DNA from 2 places in the Roseitalea porphyridii genome. Region 2 is predicted to be linked to the other one. Evidence: riboswitches for the same ligand, from Rfam matches in the RefSeq annotation. Region 2 holds a riboswitch; the other holds the start of a gene.
What was found. Region 2 has a riboswitch for S-adenosylmethionine ahead of E0E05_RS01925 (O-succinylhomoserine sulfhydrylase). Riboswitches for the same ligand answer to the same signal wherever they lie in the genome.
Positions count from the first base shown of each region.

Region 1 (9,125 bases), 700 kb from region 2:
GGTCGTCCGCTTCGTCGCCGAAGACCCCGCATGCGACCATGCGTCGGTGCTGCTGGCGCGCAAAGGCGCGGCGCGGTCATGAGCCCGGCCCTGACTGCGGCGGTGCCGGTTCTGCCTGTCCACGACACGCACAAGGCGGCCCTTTTCTATCGCGATCGCCTGGGCTTTGCCGTCGATCACGTCGATCCAGGCTATGCGATCGTCGTGCGCGACCGGGTCGCCATCCACCTGTGGGCGGCCACGGACGAGAGCTGGCGCGGGCGCGACGGGGACAGGCCGGTGGTGTCGGGTGCTGAGACGTTCATCGCGGGAACCGCGAGTTGCCGCGTCCACGTGACCGACACCGATGCACTATGCGCGCGCTATCGGGAAGCGGGCGTTCTTCACCCGAACGGGGCACTGATCGACAAGCCCTATGGCTTGCGCGAGTTCGCGATTCTCGATCTCGACGGCAACCTGATCACCTTCTTTGAAAGGATCGCGTGACCGATGCTCGGTGTGGCTCTGCTCAAGGTTCCCGTCACGGATATCGATCACGCCGTCGCCTTCTATGAGGAGGCGCTCGGCCTCGCCGCACGGTTCGTCGCGGCCGAATATGGCTGGGCGCAGCTCGACGGCGCCAGCGTCGCGATCGCGCTCTACGTGCCCGGCCGGGGCGGCGGCGACCGGTCGCCGGGCGGCAGCGTCGATTTCCACCTGTCGCACGACCGTCTCGACGAACTTCTTTCGACGGTGCGCCGCGCGGCGCCCGATGCGGCGATCCACGACAATGACGATGGCAGCCGCTCGCTTGAGTTCACCGATCCGGACGGCAATTCGATCAAGGTCATGCAGCGCGGCTGACCATGCGGGCGCGATGCGGCACCGGCCGGTCCGCCATGTGTGGCCTATTCGAAGACGATCGCGGGGGCCGGGCGTGCCGCGGTGCCTTCGGCAAGGCTTTCGGCGATCCGGGCGCCGATCGCCTGATAGACCGCCGCGTGCGGACCGTCCGGCTCGGAGACCGTGATCGGCGTGCCGGCGTCCGAAGTCTCGCGGATCGCCATGACCAGCGGCACCTCGCCGAGAAACGGCACGCCCAGGCGCTCGGCCTCGTCCCTGGCGCCGCCATGGCCAAAAATGTCGTAGCGCTGGCCCGTGTCCGGGGCGATGAAATAGCTCATGTTCTCGACGATGCCGAGCACCGGCACGTTGACCTTCTCGAACATCTTCAGCCCCTTGCGCGCATCGATCAGCGCAAGGTCCTGCGGCGTCGACACGATCACCGCGCCGGACAGCGGCACGTTCTGGGCCATGGTGAGCTGGGCGTCGCCGGTGCCCGGCGGCATGTCGACGACGAGAACGTCGAGATCGGTCCATGCCACCTCGCGCAGCAATTGCGTGATCGCCGAGACGACCATCGGGCCGCGCCAGATCATCGGCGTTTCCTCCTCGACCAGGAAGCCGATCGACATGATCTGGAGGCCGAACTTTTCGAGCGGCTTGAGGATGCGGTCCTCGAGCTGCTGCGGCTTGGCATCGCGCAGGCCGGTCAGGCGCGGCAGGGAGGGGCCGTAGATGTCTGCATCCAGGATGCCGGCCTTGAGGCCGGCCGCCTGAAGGCCGAGCGCCAGGTTGAGCGCGGTGGTCGACTTGCCGACCCCGCCCTTGCCCGAGGCGACGGCGATGATGTGCTTGACGCCTGCGACATTGGCTTTGGGACGATCGGTGACCGGGCGACGTCCGCCGGCAGCCGGTTGCGGTTGCGGCGACGGCGCGGGCCTTGGCCGGGGAGCCGCGCCGCCGGCCTTCCTCTCGGCGGTCAGCGCGACCATGGCGCTTCTGACGCCGTCCATCGCGGTGACCGCCTGCTGCGCGGCCTGGCGCACCGGCTCGAACCTTTGCGCCTCCTCGGCATCGCAGTTGAGCGAGAAGAACACCTTGCCGTCGGCGATGAAGATGTCCGAAATCATGCCCGCCTCGACCAGGTTGCGGCCGTCCGGAAGCGCGATGCGGCGCAGCGTTTCCTCGATGGCGGCCTTGTTCGGCTCTGCGGACATTGTCGGCGCTCCCCGGTCTTTGCTTTCAGCGTGCAGATAGGCGCCGTGGCTATCGATGCCAAGCCGCCCGGTGCGGATCGGCCTGCTCAGCGCTGGTACTTGATGAAGGGCGTGAGCGTTGCCACGCGGTCATAGAGCCGGCGGGCGGTCTCGTTGAAGTCCTGCGTCATCCAGTAGACCGACGGGCAGCCCGCCGCGTCGGCCTCCTGATAAACCGCCTCGATCAGCGCGCGGCCGACGCCGGTGCCGCGCACCGACGGGTCGGCGTAGAGGTCCTGGAGGTAGCACACGTTCTCCACTCTCCAGCAGTGGCGGTGATAGATATAGTGCACCAGCCCCACGGGCGTTGCGCCCGAAAGGGCGAGCAGCCCGTTCGGATCGTACGGCTCGCTTCCCAGAAGCCGCGTCCATGTCGACGCGTAGACATCCTCGGAAACCGTCGTCCCGTAGAATTCGAGATAGGCGGTCCAAAGAACGCGCCAGGCCTCGTGATCGCCGGCTTCAAGCGGCCGAATGGTGAGCGTCATCGCCCTTCACCCTGTCCTCGCCGATCCGCTCGAGATCGTAGGCGGTGGTCTGGTAGACCTGATTGATCCAGTTGCCGAACAGCAGGAAAGCGTGGCTGCGCCAGCGGTTCAGCGGTGCCTTGTCCGGATTGTCGTCGGGGAAATAGTTGTGGGGCACTTCGATCGGCACGCCCGACTTGACGTCGCGGAAATACTCCTCGGCGAGCGTCGTCGAGTCGTACTCGATGTGGTTGAAGATGTAGAGACGGTTGGCGAACGCCTCATGCAGCAGGCACAGGCCGGTCTGGTCGGACTCCATGAGCACCTCCAGCGCGCCGTTGGCCGGCAGCTCGTTCCGGCGGACCTCGGTCCAGCGCGACACGGAAATCTGGAAGTCGTCGGAAAAGCCGGCCAGATAGGGCGAGGCCGGATTGAGGTTCCGGTGCCGGTAGACGCCGAACGCCTTTCTGGGCAGCGTATGCTTGGGCACGCGGTGGAAGTGCCAGGCGGCGGCCATCGCACCCCAGCAGATGAAGAACGAGGAGTGGACGTTGGTCGTCGTCCAGTCGAGGATCGCCTCGAGTTCGTCCCAGTAGGTCACGTCCTCGAACGGGAGCGTCTCGATCGGCGCGCCGGTGATGATGAACCCGTCGAACTTGCGGTCCTTCACCTCCTCCCACGTCTTGTAGAACGAGATCAGATGATCCTCGGAGGTGTTCCTGGACCGGTGATTGCCGATCCGGACGAGCGTGAGTTCGACCTGCAATGGCGTCGAGCCGACAAGCCGGGCGATCTGTGTCTCGGTCTTGATCTTGTTGGGCATAAGGTTGAGCAGGCCGATCTGCAGCGGCCTGATGTCCTGCCTGGTGGCGGTCTTCTCGTCCATGATCATCACGCCCTCGGCCTGCAGCGTGTCGCGGGCGGGCAGGGCGTCGGGGATCCTGATGGGCATGGCTGAACTCTCGAAACAAAAAACCGGCGGCGAAAACTCGCTGCCGGTCCCTGATCGTCGCGGTCCTTTAGCGAGTTGTTTAACGTGGCTGCAAGCCGACCGGCCAAATCACCACGGAAGCGTCCTTTTAGACCCGGGTGCGCCGGCGGTCAATTGCGGCGCGCGCTGTGCGACCCGTCACATACCGGCGCGCCGTCGCATGGCACCAAGACGCGGCCGGTTGCCTGCTAGGACCATGGCGGGCCGTCTTCCCGGTGTGGGAACGCCGTTCCGCCGTCAATGCCCCATCGGCGGAACGGTGTCCCTGCTTCCGCCGCAGGCCTCTTCGTGACACACGGACGAAATTTTGTGCGGCGCACAAATTCGCCTTGAAACGGCCCTCATGTCGCGTACGATGGCAGGCGTTCGGGAGGACAACGAACCGGAGCCAGACATGACCGTGCCGTCCGCCTCATCGAGCGTCATCGCCTTTCCTCAGCCCACCCGTCAGCGGCATGTGCCGCCGGCTGCCGCGCGGCCCTCGCGCCAGGGTCCGCTGCGCGGCGCCGTCACGCGGGGACTGGCCGGCCTGCGCACGCTCGGCTCGGCCGGCGTGCCGCAGCGGCCGGATCTGGCCGACGGCAGCGTCTCGCCGCTCTACTGATCTTTTCGTAAGTGACCACTTACCGCGTCGGGACCGGCGTTTCGCCGCGATAGTCGTAGAAGCCGCGTCCGGTCTTGCGGCCGAGCCAGCCGGCCTCGACATATTTGACCAGCAGCGGGCAGGGCCGGTACTTGGAGTCGGCCAGTCCGTCATGCAGCACCTGCATGATCGACAGGCACGTGTCGAGCCCGATGAAGTCGGCCAGTTCCAGCGGTCCCATCGGGTGGTTGGCGCCGAGCTTCATCGCCGTATCGATCGCCTCCACCGAGCCGACGCCCTCATAGAGCGTGTAGATCGCCTCGTTGATCATCGGCAGCAGGATGCGGTTGACGATGAAGGCCGGGAAGTCCTCCGACACGGTGGCGGTCTTGCCGAGCCGGTCGACATAGGCCCGGGCCAGTTCGAAGGTCGCATCGGCGGTGGCGATGCCGCGCACAAGTTCGACCAGCTTCATGCGCGGCACCGGGTTCATGAAGTGGATACCCATGAAGCGCTCGGGCCGGTCGGTGGCGGCGGCAAGTCGTGTGATCGAGATCGACGAGGTGTTGGACGCGATCATCGCCTCGGGCTTCAGCGCCGGGCACAGCTCGGCGAAGATGGCGCGCTTGACCTGTTCGTTCTCGCTCGCCGCCTCGATCACCAGATCGCAATCGGACAGGCCTTCCATGCCGGCCGCCACGGAGATGCGGGCCAGCAGCGCGTCGCGGTCGGCCGCCTCCATGCGTCCCGCCTCGACCTGCTTGCCGGTGCCGTCAGCGACCTTGTCGAGGCCCGCCTGCGCGGCTTCGACGGACACGTCCGACAGGATCACCCTGCAGCCGGCCCCGGCCGAGACCTGCGCGATTCCCCTGCCCATCTGTCCGGCGCCGATCACGCCGATCGTTTCGAGTTCCTCGATCATGCCGCCATCCCGTCTTTGTTCTGGTGGGCCAATGTGCCCATTGTGCGCTGCAATGTACACCGGCGCGTCGCGGCATGCGAGCGTGCCGGCACGTTTCAGTCGATGAATGTGACCGGGACGCCACGGCGCACGAGCCGCGCCAGTTCGAGCGCATCCCAGTTGGTCAGCCGCACGCAACCGACGCTCTCGCTGACGCCGATCTCGCGCGGTTCCGGGGTGCCGTGAATGCCGTAGGTGCGCTTGGAAAGTCCGATCCACGCATTGCCGACGGGCCCGTTCGGTCCCGGTGGCAGCAGGACCAGCCCGTCGGAAAGGCCGGGCTGCGCCGAGCCGCTCGGATCGTAGGTGTAGCGGGGGTTCTGCGCCTTGTTGCGGACGGTGTGGGTGCCGGTCGGCGAGGGCGTCGCGGCCGAACCGATCGATGCCGGGTAGGCTGCGACCAGTTCGCCATGACCATCATAGGCGCGCACCTGAAGCCGCGCCTTGTCGGCCTCGATGCGGGCGACGCGTCGCTGCAGATCGCGGCCGGGCGCGGCGACGCGCACGATCGTTCCGGCGCGCCCGAAGTCGGCGTCCGGATTGAGCGCGGCCAGATAGGCCTCGTCCATGTGAAACCGCTCGGCGAGCATCTCGCGCGGATCGCGAAAGCCGATTTCGCGCAGGCTGGCCTGCTGGACGTAGAGCGTCGGAATTTCGGGCGTGAAGGGGCCGGCGACATCGGCGGCGGTGATGGCGTAGTCGACGAAGGCCGGCCCTCCCGTTTCGGCGAGCGCCGCCTCGATGGCCGCGCCATCGTCAGGGCCGGCGATGGTCGCGCCGATTTCGGTCTTGGCGAACAGCGCGAATGCGCCATGCAGGCGGGCCGCGTCGCGGCCGTCGATGACGCCGGGCGAAATTCCGATGCGGTCCATCAGCACCTGCAGTGCGGCGATCGAGCGGTGGTCGGCCTGCACGGGCGCGACGGGCGCGGGACGGTAGAGCTGGCTTCCGCCGATCGTGATCCGGTCGAACTCGTCGCTCGTCGGCGGCATGCCGGCTGCCGGAAGAACCATGGTGCAAAGGCAGGCGGCAACAAGGGCCTGCCGGACCGGAAATCGGCGGATGAAGATCGGCGCGAGCAAGACGGGTCCCCGGAAACGCTGATCCGTCTATCGCATCGGGCGGTGCGTGTTTCAACGAAAAGCGCGCGGAGCCGGGTCCCCGCGCGCATATCGGTGGATCGGCGATGAGGATATCAGGCCGCTTCTTCCTCGGCGCGGTCCTCGTTGGCCGCGGCGACCGGTTTGAAGTTCAGCCGGTCCGAGCCCTCGAGCACCTTGACGACGGAGCCGTCGGCGATCTCGCCGGCGAGGATCTTCTCGGCGAGCGGGTCCTGCACCTGCTTCTGGATGACCCGCTTGAGCGGCCTTGCGCCATAGGCCGGGTCGTAGCCCTTGTCGGCGAGCCACTGGCGGGCGGCCTCGTCGAGCCGAAGGCTGATCTTGCGCTCGGCGAGCAGCCTTTCGAGCCGTTCGAGCTGGATGTCGACGATCGCGCCCATGTCCGCCTTCTGCAGGCGCTGGAACAGGATGATCTCGTCGACGCGGTTCAGGAACTCGGGCCGGAACGAGGCGCGCACCACGTTCATGACGTCCTCGCGCACCGTGTCGACCTGCTGCCCCTCGCCCAGATTGACCAGATATTCGGCGCCCAGGTTCGAGGTCATGATGATGACCGTGTTTCGGAAGTCGACCGTGTGGCCCTGGCCGTCGGTCAGGCGTCCGTCATCGAGCACCTGCAGCAGCACGTTGAACACGTCCGGATGGGCCTTTTCGATCTCGTCGAACAGGATCACCTGGTAGGGCCGGCGCCTGACCGCCTCGGTCAGCACGCCGCCTTCCTCGTAGCCGACATATCCGGGCGGCGCGCCGATCAGCCGGGCGACGGCGTGCTTCTCCATGAACTCGCTCATGTCGATGCGGACCATCGCCTGGTCGTCGTCGAACAGGAAGTCGGCGAGCGCCTTGGTCAGCTCGGTCTTGCCGACGCCGGTCGGGCCCAGGAAGATGAACGAGCCGATCGGCCGGTTGGGGTCCTGCAGCCCGGCGCGGGCGCGGCGCACCGCCTTGGATACGGCCTGCACCGCCTCGCCCTGGCCAACGACGCGCGTTGCGATCTCGTCTTCCATGCGCAGCAGCTTCTCGCGTTCGCCCTCGAGCATCTTGTCGACCGGAATGCCGGTCCAGCGGGAGACGATATGGGCGACATGGTCGGGCGTCACCGTCTCCTCGACCATCGAGGCCGTCTCGGTCTCCTCGCGCATCTCGGCCTGTTCGAGCTTCTTTTCGAGCTCGGGAATGCGGCCATAGGCCAGTTCGCCGGCGCGCTGGAACTCGCCCTGTCGCTGGGCGATGGCCAGTTCGTTGCGCGCCTCGTCGAGCTCGCGCTTGAGTTCGGCCGCGTTGCCCAGCTTTTCCTTTTCGGCCTGCCAGGCGGCGGTCAGACGTGCCGATTCCTCCTCGAGCCCGGCAAGCTCGCGCTCCAGGTTCTCGAGCCGATCCTTCGATGCCTGGTCGGTTTCGACCTTCAGCGCCTCGCGCTCGATCTTGAGCTGGATGATCCGGCGGTCGAGTTCGTCGAGCGCCTCGGGCTTGGAATCGACCTGCATGCGCAGGCGAGACGCGGCCTCGTCGACGAGGTCGATGGCCTTGTCGGGCAGGAAGCGGTCGGTGATGTAGCGGTTCGACAGGGTCGCGGCCGCGACCAGCGCGGAGTCCGACACGCGCACCTTGTGGTGCTGCTCGTACTTCTCCTTGAGGCCGCGCAGGATCGAGACCGTGTCCTCGACGGACGGCTCGCCCACGAAGACCGGCTGGAAGCGGCGGGCGAGCGCGGCGTCCTTTTCGACGTGCTTTCTGTACTCGTCGAGCGTGGTCGCGCCGACGCAGTGCAACTCACCCCGGGCGAGCGCCGGCTTGAGCAGGTTGGAGGCGTCCATCGCGCCGTCCGCCTTGCCGGCGCCGACGAGCGTGTGCATCTCGTCGATGAACAGGATGATGTTGCCGTTGGCCGCCTGCACCTCGGACAGGACGGCCTTCAGCCGTTCCTCGAACTCGCCGCGATATTTCGCGCCGGCGATCAACGCGCCCATGTCGAGCGCCATCAGTTCCTTGTCGCGCAGGCTTTCGGGAACGTCGCCATTGACGATCCGCAGCGCAAGGCCCTCGGCGATGGCGGTCTTGCCGACCCCGGGTTCGCCGATCAGCACGGGATTGTTCTTGGTGCGGCGCGACAGGACCTGGATGGTGCGGCGGATCTCGTCGTCGCGGCCGATCACGGGGTCGAGCTTGCCCTCGCGGGCGTCGCCTGTGACGTCGCGGGCATATTTCTTGAGCGCGTCATAGCCGCTCTCGGCGCTCGCCGTGTCGGCGGTGCGACCCTTGCGGATGTCGTTGATGACCTGATTAAGCGCGGTCGGCGTGACGCCGGCCTTGGCCAGGATATCGGCCGTCTTGGCCGATTTTTCCATCGCCAGCGCGAGCAGCAGGCGCTCGACCGTGACGTAGGTGTCGCCGGCCTTCTTGGCGATCTGCTCAGCGGTGGTGAACACCTTGGCGAGCGGCTGGGCGAGGTAAAGCTGGCCGTTGCCGCCTTCGACCTTGGGCATCGCGTTGAGCGCGTTCTCTATGCCCAGACGAACGTCCTTGGCGTTGCCGCCGGCGCGTTCGATCAGCGAGGCGGCCATGCCTTCGGGATCGTCGACCAGCACCTCGAGGATATGCTCGGGCGTGAACTGCTGGTGGCTCGAGCCCAGCGCAAGCGTCTGTGCCGACTGGATGAAGCCACGCACCCGTTCGGAATAGTTCTCCAGATTCATCGTCTGTCTCCAATCTGTTCGCCACCCTCGAAAGCGATGACGAAATCCAATCGATGACGGGCCCCCGCACGGCGGCGAACCCTTTCGAAATCGATATGGGGACGGTCGATGGGCAAATCAAAGACGGGACGAACAAAAACAGAAAAGGCGGCCACCGGGGCCGCCTTGGCTGAAGAACCGGGCGTGGCGGCCTATTCGGCCGCGACCGGGCGCTCCTGCTGGTCGGAC
Region 1 is NZ_CP036532.1:3,225,272-3,234,396, reverse strand. It holds gene E0E05_RS15780 (hypothetical protein) at 1-82, shown strand, start outside; gene E0E05_RS15775 (bleomycin resistance protein) at 79-486, shown strand; gene E0E05_RS15770 (VOC family protein) at 490-843, shown strand; gene E0E05_RS15765 (Mrp/NBP35 family ATP-binding protein) at 888-2,039, opposite strand; gene E0E05_RS15760 (GNAT family N-acetyltransferase) at 2,126-2,566, opposite strand; gene metA (homoserine O-acetyltransferase MetA) at 2,541-3,497, opposite strand; SAM riboswitch at 3,545-3,622, opposite strand; gene E0E05_RS15750 (hypothetical protein) at 3,931-4,140, shown strand; gene E0E05_RS15745 (3-hydroxybutyryl-CoA dehydrogenase) at 4,160-5,041, opposite strand; gene E0E05_RS15740 (L,D-transpeptidase) at 5,137-6,072, opposite strand; gene clpB (ATP-dependent chaperone ClpB) at 6,276-8,897, opposite strand; gene E0E05_RS15730 (hypothetical protein) at 9,089-9,125, opposite strand, start outside.
Region 1: it holds a riboswitch for S-adenosylmethionine, as region 2 does, so the genes downstream of both, metA (homoserine O-acetyltransferase MetA) here and E0E05_RS01925 (O-succinylhomoserine sulfhydrylase) in region 2, are expected to answer to the same signal.

Region 2 (9,125 bases):
CAAAACGCCCTTGTTCTCGGCGTTCGAGGCGCTGACGAGGTTGAGCAGCATCGCGAACGGCACCGGCATCTGCGCATCGGGCGGATTGCCCGAATGGATGTGCCAGACCGGGTTCTGCAGACGCTGCGCCGGCTCCTGCCGGCCATAGGCCGCAAGGAAGCTGTAATATTCGTCGACGGCCTTGGGGATGACGTCGAAATAGAGCCGCTTGGCGGTGCGCGGCTTCTGGAACATGAACAGCGCCAGGCTCTCGGTCGGCGCATAGGTCAGCCACTCGTCGATGGTCAGCCCGTTGCCCTTGGACTTGGAGATCTTCTCGCCCTTGTCGTCCAGAAACAGCTCATAGACGAAGTGTTCCGGCGGCCGGCCGCCCAGGATCGCGCAGATGCGGTCGTAGATGACGGCATTGGTCTGATGGTCCTTGCCGAACATCTCGAAGTCGACGCCGAGCGCCGCCCAGCGCATGCCGAAATCGGGCTTCCACTGCATCTTCACCTGCCCGCCGGTGACCGGCAGGGTCGTCTCGGTGCCATCCTCGTCGTCGAAGGTGATCGTGCCCTCGGCCGCATCGACATGTTTCATCGGCACGTAGAGCACGCGGCCCGTCTTAGGCGAGATCGGCAGGAACGGCGAATAGGTGGCCTGCCGCTCCTCGCCCAGCGTCGGCAGCATCACCGCCATGATCTCGTCATAGCGGGCGCAAGCCTCCATCAGCACGGTGTCGAAGCGGCCCGACCTGTAATAGTCGGTTGCGCTGGCGAACTCGTAGTCGAAGCCGAACGTGTCCAGGAACCGCCGCAGCATCGCGTTGTTGTGATGACCGAAGCTCTCATGGTCGCCGCCGAACGGGTTCGGCACGGCGGTCAGCGGCTTGTGCAGATGCGGCTCCAGCGCGGCCCGGTCGGGCACGTTCTCTGGGATTTTGCGCATCCCGTCCATGTCGTCGGAAAAGCACAGAAGACGCGTCGGCACGCTGTCCTCGGTCAGCACGCGGAATGCGTGGCGCACCATCGTCGTGCGCGCCACCTCGCCGAACGTGCCGATATGCGGCAGGCCGGACGGGCCATAGCCGGTCTCGAACAGGACCGCCTCGGGAAAGCCGGTCTTCTCGTAGCGCTTGATGATCTTGCGCGCTTCCTCGAACGGCCACGCTTTCGACGAGCGGGCGGCTTCGACGAGGGCGGGATCGAGATCGGCAGGCGGCAGCGGTGCGGCGCTCATGGCGGTTCCCCGTGGACGGGCTGGTTTGGCCGGAAAGCCGCTCCCTAGCCCAGCGCCGAGGCAAAGGAAAGTGGCCCGATGTGCCGGCACGTTCATGACAAGTGTGGCTTGCGCGCACGGTCCGCCGGCCATACAGACGGGCACAGATCGCACGAGGTGACATCATGGCGAAGATCGACGAAGCGCGCGCCCTCATCTACATCATGGTCACGGTGGCCGCGGCCGACGCACAGCTCTCCGACCGCGAGCTCAACCGCATCGGCGTGATCACCGACACGCTGCCGATCTTCGAGGGCATCGATCGGGACGTCTTGGTCGAACAGGCCAACAATTGCACCGCGATCCTGGCCGACGAGGCCGGTCTGGAGACGATCCTGACGCTCGTGCACGACACGATCCCGCCGCGCCTTTACGAGACCGCCTACGCCGTGGCGGTGGAGATCGCCGCAGCCGACCTGCATGTCGAACAGGAGGAGCTGCGTTTCCTGCAGATGCTGCGCGACGCGCTCGATCTGGACGCGCTGGTCATCGCGGCCATCGAGCATTCGGCACGCGTGCGCTTCCGGCTGCCCTCGCAGGACTGATGCCGCTCGCTGCGCTCACGGCAATGTGCGCATCGGCCGCGTTGACCCGCCGCCCCGGCAGCGCCATTTCGGTTCCATGATCGAGAACGAGCCGCTCATCCGTTTTGGCGCCTTCGTGGCGATCTTCACGGCCATGGCCGCGTTCGAACTGTGGGCGCCGAGGCTTGAACGGCCGGAGATGGCCGGCGCGCTGCGCTCGCGTCGCTGGCTCGTCAACGTCTCGATGGTCGTCATCTCGTCGGTATGCCTGCGGATCATCTTTCCCGCTGCCGCCGTCGGCACGGCCATCTATGCGCAAAGCCAGGGCTGGGGCCTGTTTCCGGCGATCGGAATGCCCGTGGTCGTTGCCGGGATCCTCGCTTTCATCGTGCTGGATTTCGCCGTCTGGCTCGAACATCTGGTCAGCCACAAATGGCCGCTGCTCTGGCGCATCCACCGCATGCACCATTCCGATCAGGGGTTCGACCTGACAACGGCGCTGCGGTTTCATCCGCTGGAAATCGTCCTGTCCATGATCTGGAAGGCGGCCGTGATCGTCGTTCTGGGCGCGCCGGTCGTCGCGGTGCTCGTCTTCGAGATCGTGCTGAACGGCATGGCGATGTTCAACCACGCCAATGCGCGCCTGCCGCTTGGTCTGGACCGCGTGCTTCGCGCGCTGGTCGTCACCCCGGACATGCACCGTGTCCATCACTCCGTCGTCCGGCGCGAGACCGATTCCAACTACGGCTTCAACCTTTCGGTCTGGGACCGGCTGTTCGGGACCTACACCGATCAGCCCGAAGCGGGCCATGACGGCATGCGCCTCGGCCTGACCGACTATGATGGCCCGCAGACCGCAAATCTGGGCTGGGCGCTCGTCCTGCCCTTCCGCCGCGCCGGCTACCGGCTGGCGCGTGGCGCCGAGGCCGAACCGCCCCGGCCTGGCTATGTCCCGAAGGGATCGACCGGGAAATAGCGCGCGTAGATTTCCGCGTAGGCGCCGCTGTCCTCGACCGCCTTCAGCGCCCCGTTTATCGCATCGAGCAGCCGCTGGTCCTGTGTCCGCGTCACCGCGACCATGCCCTGACCGAGATGTCTGTCGGACATGTAGGGTCCCGACAGGAACCGGCAGCAATCGTCGGCGGCCGGCGACGTCAGCCAGAACGACAGGAGCACCCCGTCTCCGAACACGAGGTCAGCCTCTTGCTCCCGCAGCGCGGTGTAGGCGGCGGGCATGTCCGCCACCGGCATGGCCTCGGCGTCGGGAAAGAAGGCGGCGAGCATCTCCGCGTGCGGAGAATTGGCCACCACCGCCACCTTGCCCTGCGCCAGACGTGCGTCGAACCCGTCCTCGTCGTCACCGTCCGCATCGCGACCGACGAAACGGGCCGGAAACCGGAAGTACGGCTCGGACAGGCCGAACCGCGCGCGCAGGCTCGCATCCGGCGCATGGCCAGCCAGTATGACCTCGCCGCGCCGCGCTTCCAGAGAGGCTTCCAGTTCCTCCCACGGCATTGCCTGGATTTCGCAGCGATCGACGAGGTCGAGTTCCTCGCAGACCGCCCGGGCGAGATCGACGTTGAAGCCGGTCGGCTTCCGGTTGGCATCGGCGAAATTGAACGGCGGAAAGTCCAGGCTGGTCAGAAAGCGCAGCCTTTGCAGACCGCCAAGATCGACGGTTGCCGTGCGATATCCCGGATCCCACAGTCGAGGAGGCTCGGCGAGCGCCCGGCCCGACCCGGCAACGGCGATGAAGAGCGCAAGAGCGGCAAGGACGGTCCAGCGCCACCGCTGGGCGGCACGGCCGAAAACGTCGCACGCCGACCTGGCCACGAACGCTCCGGACAATATCGACAAGTGAACGCAAATCATTGCCGGGTTTTTTTGGTTGTTTCCGCTCATCAATACTAAACCTGTGGTCGATTGTTCAATTGGTGTAAGCAGGTATGCTGAAGGCCGGGTGAGGTATAGAAGTATGTTGTCAGCGTGACGCGGATGGCCGCGGAGAGCGGACCCGTGCCGGCCGGAGATCTGGCTGGCGAGGCCGGCGTGATCGGCGAGGCCCTTGCGCGCGTCATCGCCCCGCAGCCCGGTCCGGCCCTGTCGCAGCCCGGCACGCCACAGGCGAACGATGATCTTGCGCTGAGCCCATGCTGCGCATTCTTGGCGGCCGCCGGATTTCCGGTCAAGCGCCTGCAACGTGCCATGCAGCTGGCCCGGATGAACGGCACCAGCGCGGGGGTCGAACTGCTGGCGCACGGCGCCGTGTCCCACGACGTCTACTATCGCACGCTCGCCGCGCGCCTTGGCCTGGCGTTCGTCGATGCCGATCAGGTCGACCGGCTGCTCGACGCGCCGGACCGGTCCTCGGGCGACGTCGACGCGCGCACGCCGCTGGTCTGGTGCCAGTTGCACGACGGCCGGCCTGTCCGGGTCACCGCGCCGGACCCGCGCGCCGTCGGACGCCTTGTCGCGGCCGCCGACCGCGGCACGCTCACGGGCCCGCTCGCGATCGCAACGCCGCGGACGTTGCGCGATCTCGTCACCCGCCACCACGAGCCGCAACTGCTCGAGAACGCGATCCGCAGGCTTGCCTATCTGGAGCCGGCCATGTCGGCGCATTCCGGCGCCCGGTTCTGGCAGGGCGTGGTCTCGGCACTGGTCGTCACCGGCGCCCTGGTTGCGTTCGCGAGCAGGCCCGGCCTGACCACGGCAGTCCTGCACGGCTTCATGTCGGTCTTCTTCTTCGCCTGTGTCCTCCTGCGGGCACTGGCCGCCGTCACCTTCCGGCCCGTCGCCGAACGCCCCCTTGCGAAAACGCCACCCGGGGCCAAGCCCGTCTACACCGTACTCGTCTGCCTTTATCGCGAGGCAGCCGTGATCCCCGATCTGATCGCCAGCCTCAAGCGGATCAACTGGCCGCGCTCCAAGCTGCAGATATTGCTGGTGTGCGAGCATGACGACGCCGAGACGCTGGCTGCGCTCGCCACAGAGCAACTGCCGCCCTTCTTCGAGATCGTCCGGGTGCCGCCCGCACAGCCGCGCACCAAGCCAAAGGCGCTGAACTATGCCATGGCGTTCGCGCGCGGCCAGTTTGTCACCCTGTACGACGCCGAAGACCGGCCGCATCCCGACCAGCTCGAAGAGGCCTGGCAGACCTTCGCCCGGAGCGACGAGGCGATCGCCTGCTTGCAGGCGCCGCTGGTCAAGGCCAACACCGGCCGCAACGCGCTGACCGCGCTGTTCCACCTCGAATATGCCGGCCTGTTCGGCGGCCTGATGCCGTGGCTTGCCCGCGCCGGCGCGCCGATCATGCTCGGCGGCACCTCGAACCATTTCCGCCGCGACGCGCTCGAAAAGGTCGGCCGGTGGGATCCGTTCAACGTGACCGAGGATGCCGATCTCGGCATGCGTCTCTGGCGCAGCGGCTACCGCACCGCGATGATCACGCGGCCGACGCTCGAGGACGCGCCCTCGCGCTTCGCCGACTGGTTGCCGCAGCGCACGCGCTGGTTCAAGGGCTGGATGCAGACCTGGATCGTCCACACGCGCGAGCCGCTGAGACTTCTTCGGAACATGGATGCGCGCGCCTTCCTGATCACCCAGCTCCTGCTCACCGGCACGGTCGTCTCGGCGCTTCTTTATCCGCTCGTTCTCGTCAACGCCGCCTTTCTGAGCGCCTGGCTGCTGATCGATCCGCCCGAGCAGATCTACATGGGCCTGATCGCCTGGCTCGACTGGCTGATGATCCTGTCGAGCTACGTCGCCGTGATGACGCTCGGCTGGATCGCCACCGACCGCGACGCGCGCGGGGCCATCGGCTGGCGGCTGCTTCTGGTGCCCGCCTACTGGCTGGCGCAGTCGGTCGCCGCCTGGCGCGCCGTCCACCACCTGTTCACGCGCCCCTTCGAATGGGAGAAGACCCCGCACGGGCCGCACGAACGCCCATGAACCTTGTGCGCCGCACAAGCGCGCATTTTCATTCGGCGCACGCGTCCATATATTGGCGCCTCAACCTCTTGCGCGGGTGCCCGGATCCTCATGGAAAAACTCAGATCGATCGTCGAGAGCCAGCGTTTCGAACGCGCCATCATCGTGCTGATCATCATCAACGCGGTCACCCTGGGCATGGAGACCTCGCCGGTCCTGATGGCGGCGATCGGCCCGGTGCTGCTGACGATCGACCGGCTGATCCTCGCCGTCTTCGTGGTCGAACTGATCATGAAGTTCATGGTCTACCGGGCCGGCTTCTTCCGCAGCCCCTGGCGCATCTTCGATCTGGTCATCGTCGGCATCGCCCTGATCCCGGCGGCCGGTCCGTTCGCGGTGCTGCGCGCGCTGCGCATCCTGCGCGTGCTGCGCCTGATCAGCGCCGTCCCCTCGATGCGGCGGGTCGTCGGCGGGCTGCTGACGGCGCTGCCGGGGCTCGGCTCGATCGTGCTCCTGCTGTTGCTGGTCTTCTACGTGTTCTCGGTCATGGCGACCAAGCTGTTCGGCGGCGCGTTTCCGCAATGGTTCGGCTCGATCGCCGCGTCGGCCTATTCGCTGTTCCAGATCATGACGCTGGAAAGCTGGTCGATGGGGATCGTGCGGCCGGTGATGGACGCCTTCCCCTGGGCCTGGGCGTTCTTCATCCCGTTCATCGCCGCAACGACCTTCACCGTCCTCAACCTGTTCATCGGCGTTGTCGTCTCGGCGATGCAGGCCGAACACGACGCCGAGGCGGCCGGCGAGCGCAAGTCGATCCATGACGAGCAGGCGCTGATCTTAGAGGAACTGAAGGCCCTGCGCGTCGAGGTTCGCGCGCTCCGCGCCGAGCGCGATGGCGAGCCTGTCAGCGAAAGTGCTTCGACAGCTTGAGGCCCTGGGCCTGGTAGTTCGAGCTCAGATCGGCGCCGTACAGCGCCGTGGGCCGACCGACCATGTGCTCGTAGACGAGCCGGCCGACGATCTGCCCGTGCTCGAGAACGAAAGGGACTTCGTGGCTGCGCACTTCCAGCACGGCGCGGCTGCCGGTGCCCCCGGCGGCCGAGTGGCCGAAGCCGGGATCGAAGAAGCCGGCATAGTGGACGCGAAATTCGCCGACCAGCGGGTCGAACGGCGTCATCTCGGCCGCATGGTGCGGCGGCACATGCACCGCCTCGCGGCTGACGAGGATGTAGAACTGGTCCGGATCGAGGATCAGCTCCTTGCGGGCGCGCACATGGACCGGCTCCCAATAGTCGAGCACCTCGTGCGCGCCGGGCCTGTCGACATCGACCAGCGCGGTGTGACGCTTGCCGCGATAGCCGACCAGGCCGTCGCCGTCTCCGGTCAGGTCGACCGACAGTGCGATGCCGCTGTTGGAGATGTTTGGCCGTTCGTCGGCGACCAGCGTCTCGGCATCGTGCAGGGCCGCCAATGCGTCCGCATCGAGCGTGGCCTGACCGCGCCGGAAGCGGATCTGCGTCAGCCGCGAGCCGGTGCGCGCGACGATCGGGAAGGTGCGCGGGCTGACCTCGAGAAACAGCGGTCCCCGGTAGCCGGCCGGGACCTTGTCGAACTCGACGGCATGGTCGGCGATCACGCGCGTGAAGATGTCTAGCCGGCCGGTCGAACTTTTCGGGTTTGCGGCCGCAGCCACCTCGGCCGGCAGGGCCAGCCCTTCGAGCAGCGGCACGATGTAGACGCAGCCGGTTTCGAGCACCGCGCCGTCCGTCAGGTCGATCCGGTGCAGCTCGAACTGCCTGAGCTTGTCTTGGACCGTGTGCGCCGCGCCCGGCATGAAGCTGGCGCGCACCCGGTAGGCGACTTCGCCCAGGCGCAGATCGAGGCTCGCGGGCTGGACCTGTCGATCGTCGAGCGGCCGGGGGACGGTGATCGCCCCCGCCTCGATCAGTGCCGCAATGTCGTGATCGGCGAGAATGCCGCTGCCGCGCCGCGCCATGCCGTCTCCGCCTGCCAGTGGTTGCGGCACGATGGAGAGGCGTGCCGATTGACGCAAGCGGGCCGACCCCTTATGGACAGCTTATTGTGTGGTGATTTGGCCGGCCGGCTTGCAGCCACGGGAGCACGCTCCCAGAACTCGCTAAAAGGCCGCGGACGATGCCAGCATCGATATGGCGAGGACCCGGCTTCATGGCGGCATGAGGCCGGGATTTTTGTATGGAGGATCGGCCATGGGGGACGGACGGGACGGCTGGGGGCCGTCGACGGCGATGGTCCATGCGGGGACGATGCGCTCGGGCTTTGGCGAGACGTCCGAAGCTCTCTTCCTGACGCAGGGCTTCGTCTATGAGAGCGCGGAAGCCGCCGAGGCCCGGTTCAAGGGCGACGAGCCGGGCTTCGTCTATTCGCGCTATGCCAACCCCACCGTCGAAATGTTCGAGCGCCGCATGTGCGCGCTCGAGGGCGCCGAGGCCGCCCGCGCCACCGCTTCGGGCATGGCGGCGGTCGCTTCCGCCCTGATGTGCCAGCTTTCGGCCGGCGATCATGTCGTTGCCGCGCGCGCCCTGTTCGGCTCGTGCCGCTGGATCGTCGAGAAGCTGCTGCCGCGCTACGGCGTCGCCACGACGCTGGTCGACGGCACCGACCCGGCCGCCTGGGAACGCGCCGTGCGGCCGAACACGAAGCTGTTCTTCTTCGAAAGCCCGACCAACCCGACGCTCGAAGTGATCGACATCGCCCATGTCGTCTCGGTGGCGCGGTCGTGCGGCGCGCGCACGGTCATCGACAATGTGTTCGCCACCCCGCTGCACCAGAAGCCGATCGAGCTGGGCGTCGACATCGTCGTCTATTCGACCACCAAGCACATCGACGGGCAGGGGCGCTGTCTGGGCGGCGTCGTGCTCGGGCGGCAGGACTGGATCGACGAGCATCTGCACGATTTCTTCCGTCACACCGGCCCTTCGATGAGCCCGTTCAACGCCTGGGTCATGCTGAAGGGGCTCGAGACCCTGCCGCTGCGTGTCGCCCGGCAGGCAGGCAGCGCCCGCGCGGTGGCCGATTTCCTCGCCGATCACGGCGGCGTGTCTCGCGTCGTCTATCCGGGCCGGCCCGATCACCCGCAGGCCAACATCATCCCAAGACAGATGTCGGGCGGCTCGACGCTCGTCGCCTTCGACGTCGCCGGTGGCAAGAAGGCCGCGTTCGCCTTCGAGAACGCGCTCGAGATCATCGGCATCTCCAACAATCTGGGCGACGCCAAGAGCCTGATCACCCATCCGGCGACGACCACGCACAAGAACCTGTCGGACGAGGACAGGGCCGAATTGTCGATCGGCGGCGGCACGCTGCGGCTTTCGGTCGGGCTCGAGGATACCGAGGACCTGATCGCCGACCTCGACCGGGCACTCGCCGTGG
Region 2 is NZ_CP036532.1:385,476-394,600, forward strand. It holds gene E0E05_RS01890 (lysine--tRNA ligase) at 1-1,221, opposite strand, end outside; gene E0E05_RS01895 (tellurite resistance TerB family protein) at 1,386-1,805, shown strand; gene E0E05_RS01900 (sterol desaturase family protein) at 1,882-2,760, shown strand; gene E0E05_RS01905 (transporter substrate-binding domain-containing protein) at 2,730-4,043, opposite strand; gene E0E05_RS01910 (glycosyltransferase family 2 protein) at 4,005-5,735, shown strand; gene E0E05_RS01915 (ion transporter) at 5,826-6,644, shown strand; gene E0E05_RS01920 (2'-deoxycytidine 5'-triphosphate deaminase) at 6,619-7,710, opposite strand; SAM riboswitch at 7,789-7,875, shown strand; gene E0E05_RS01925 (O-succinylhomoserine sulfhydrylase) at 7,943-9,125, shown strand, end outside.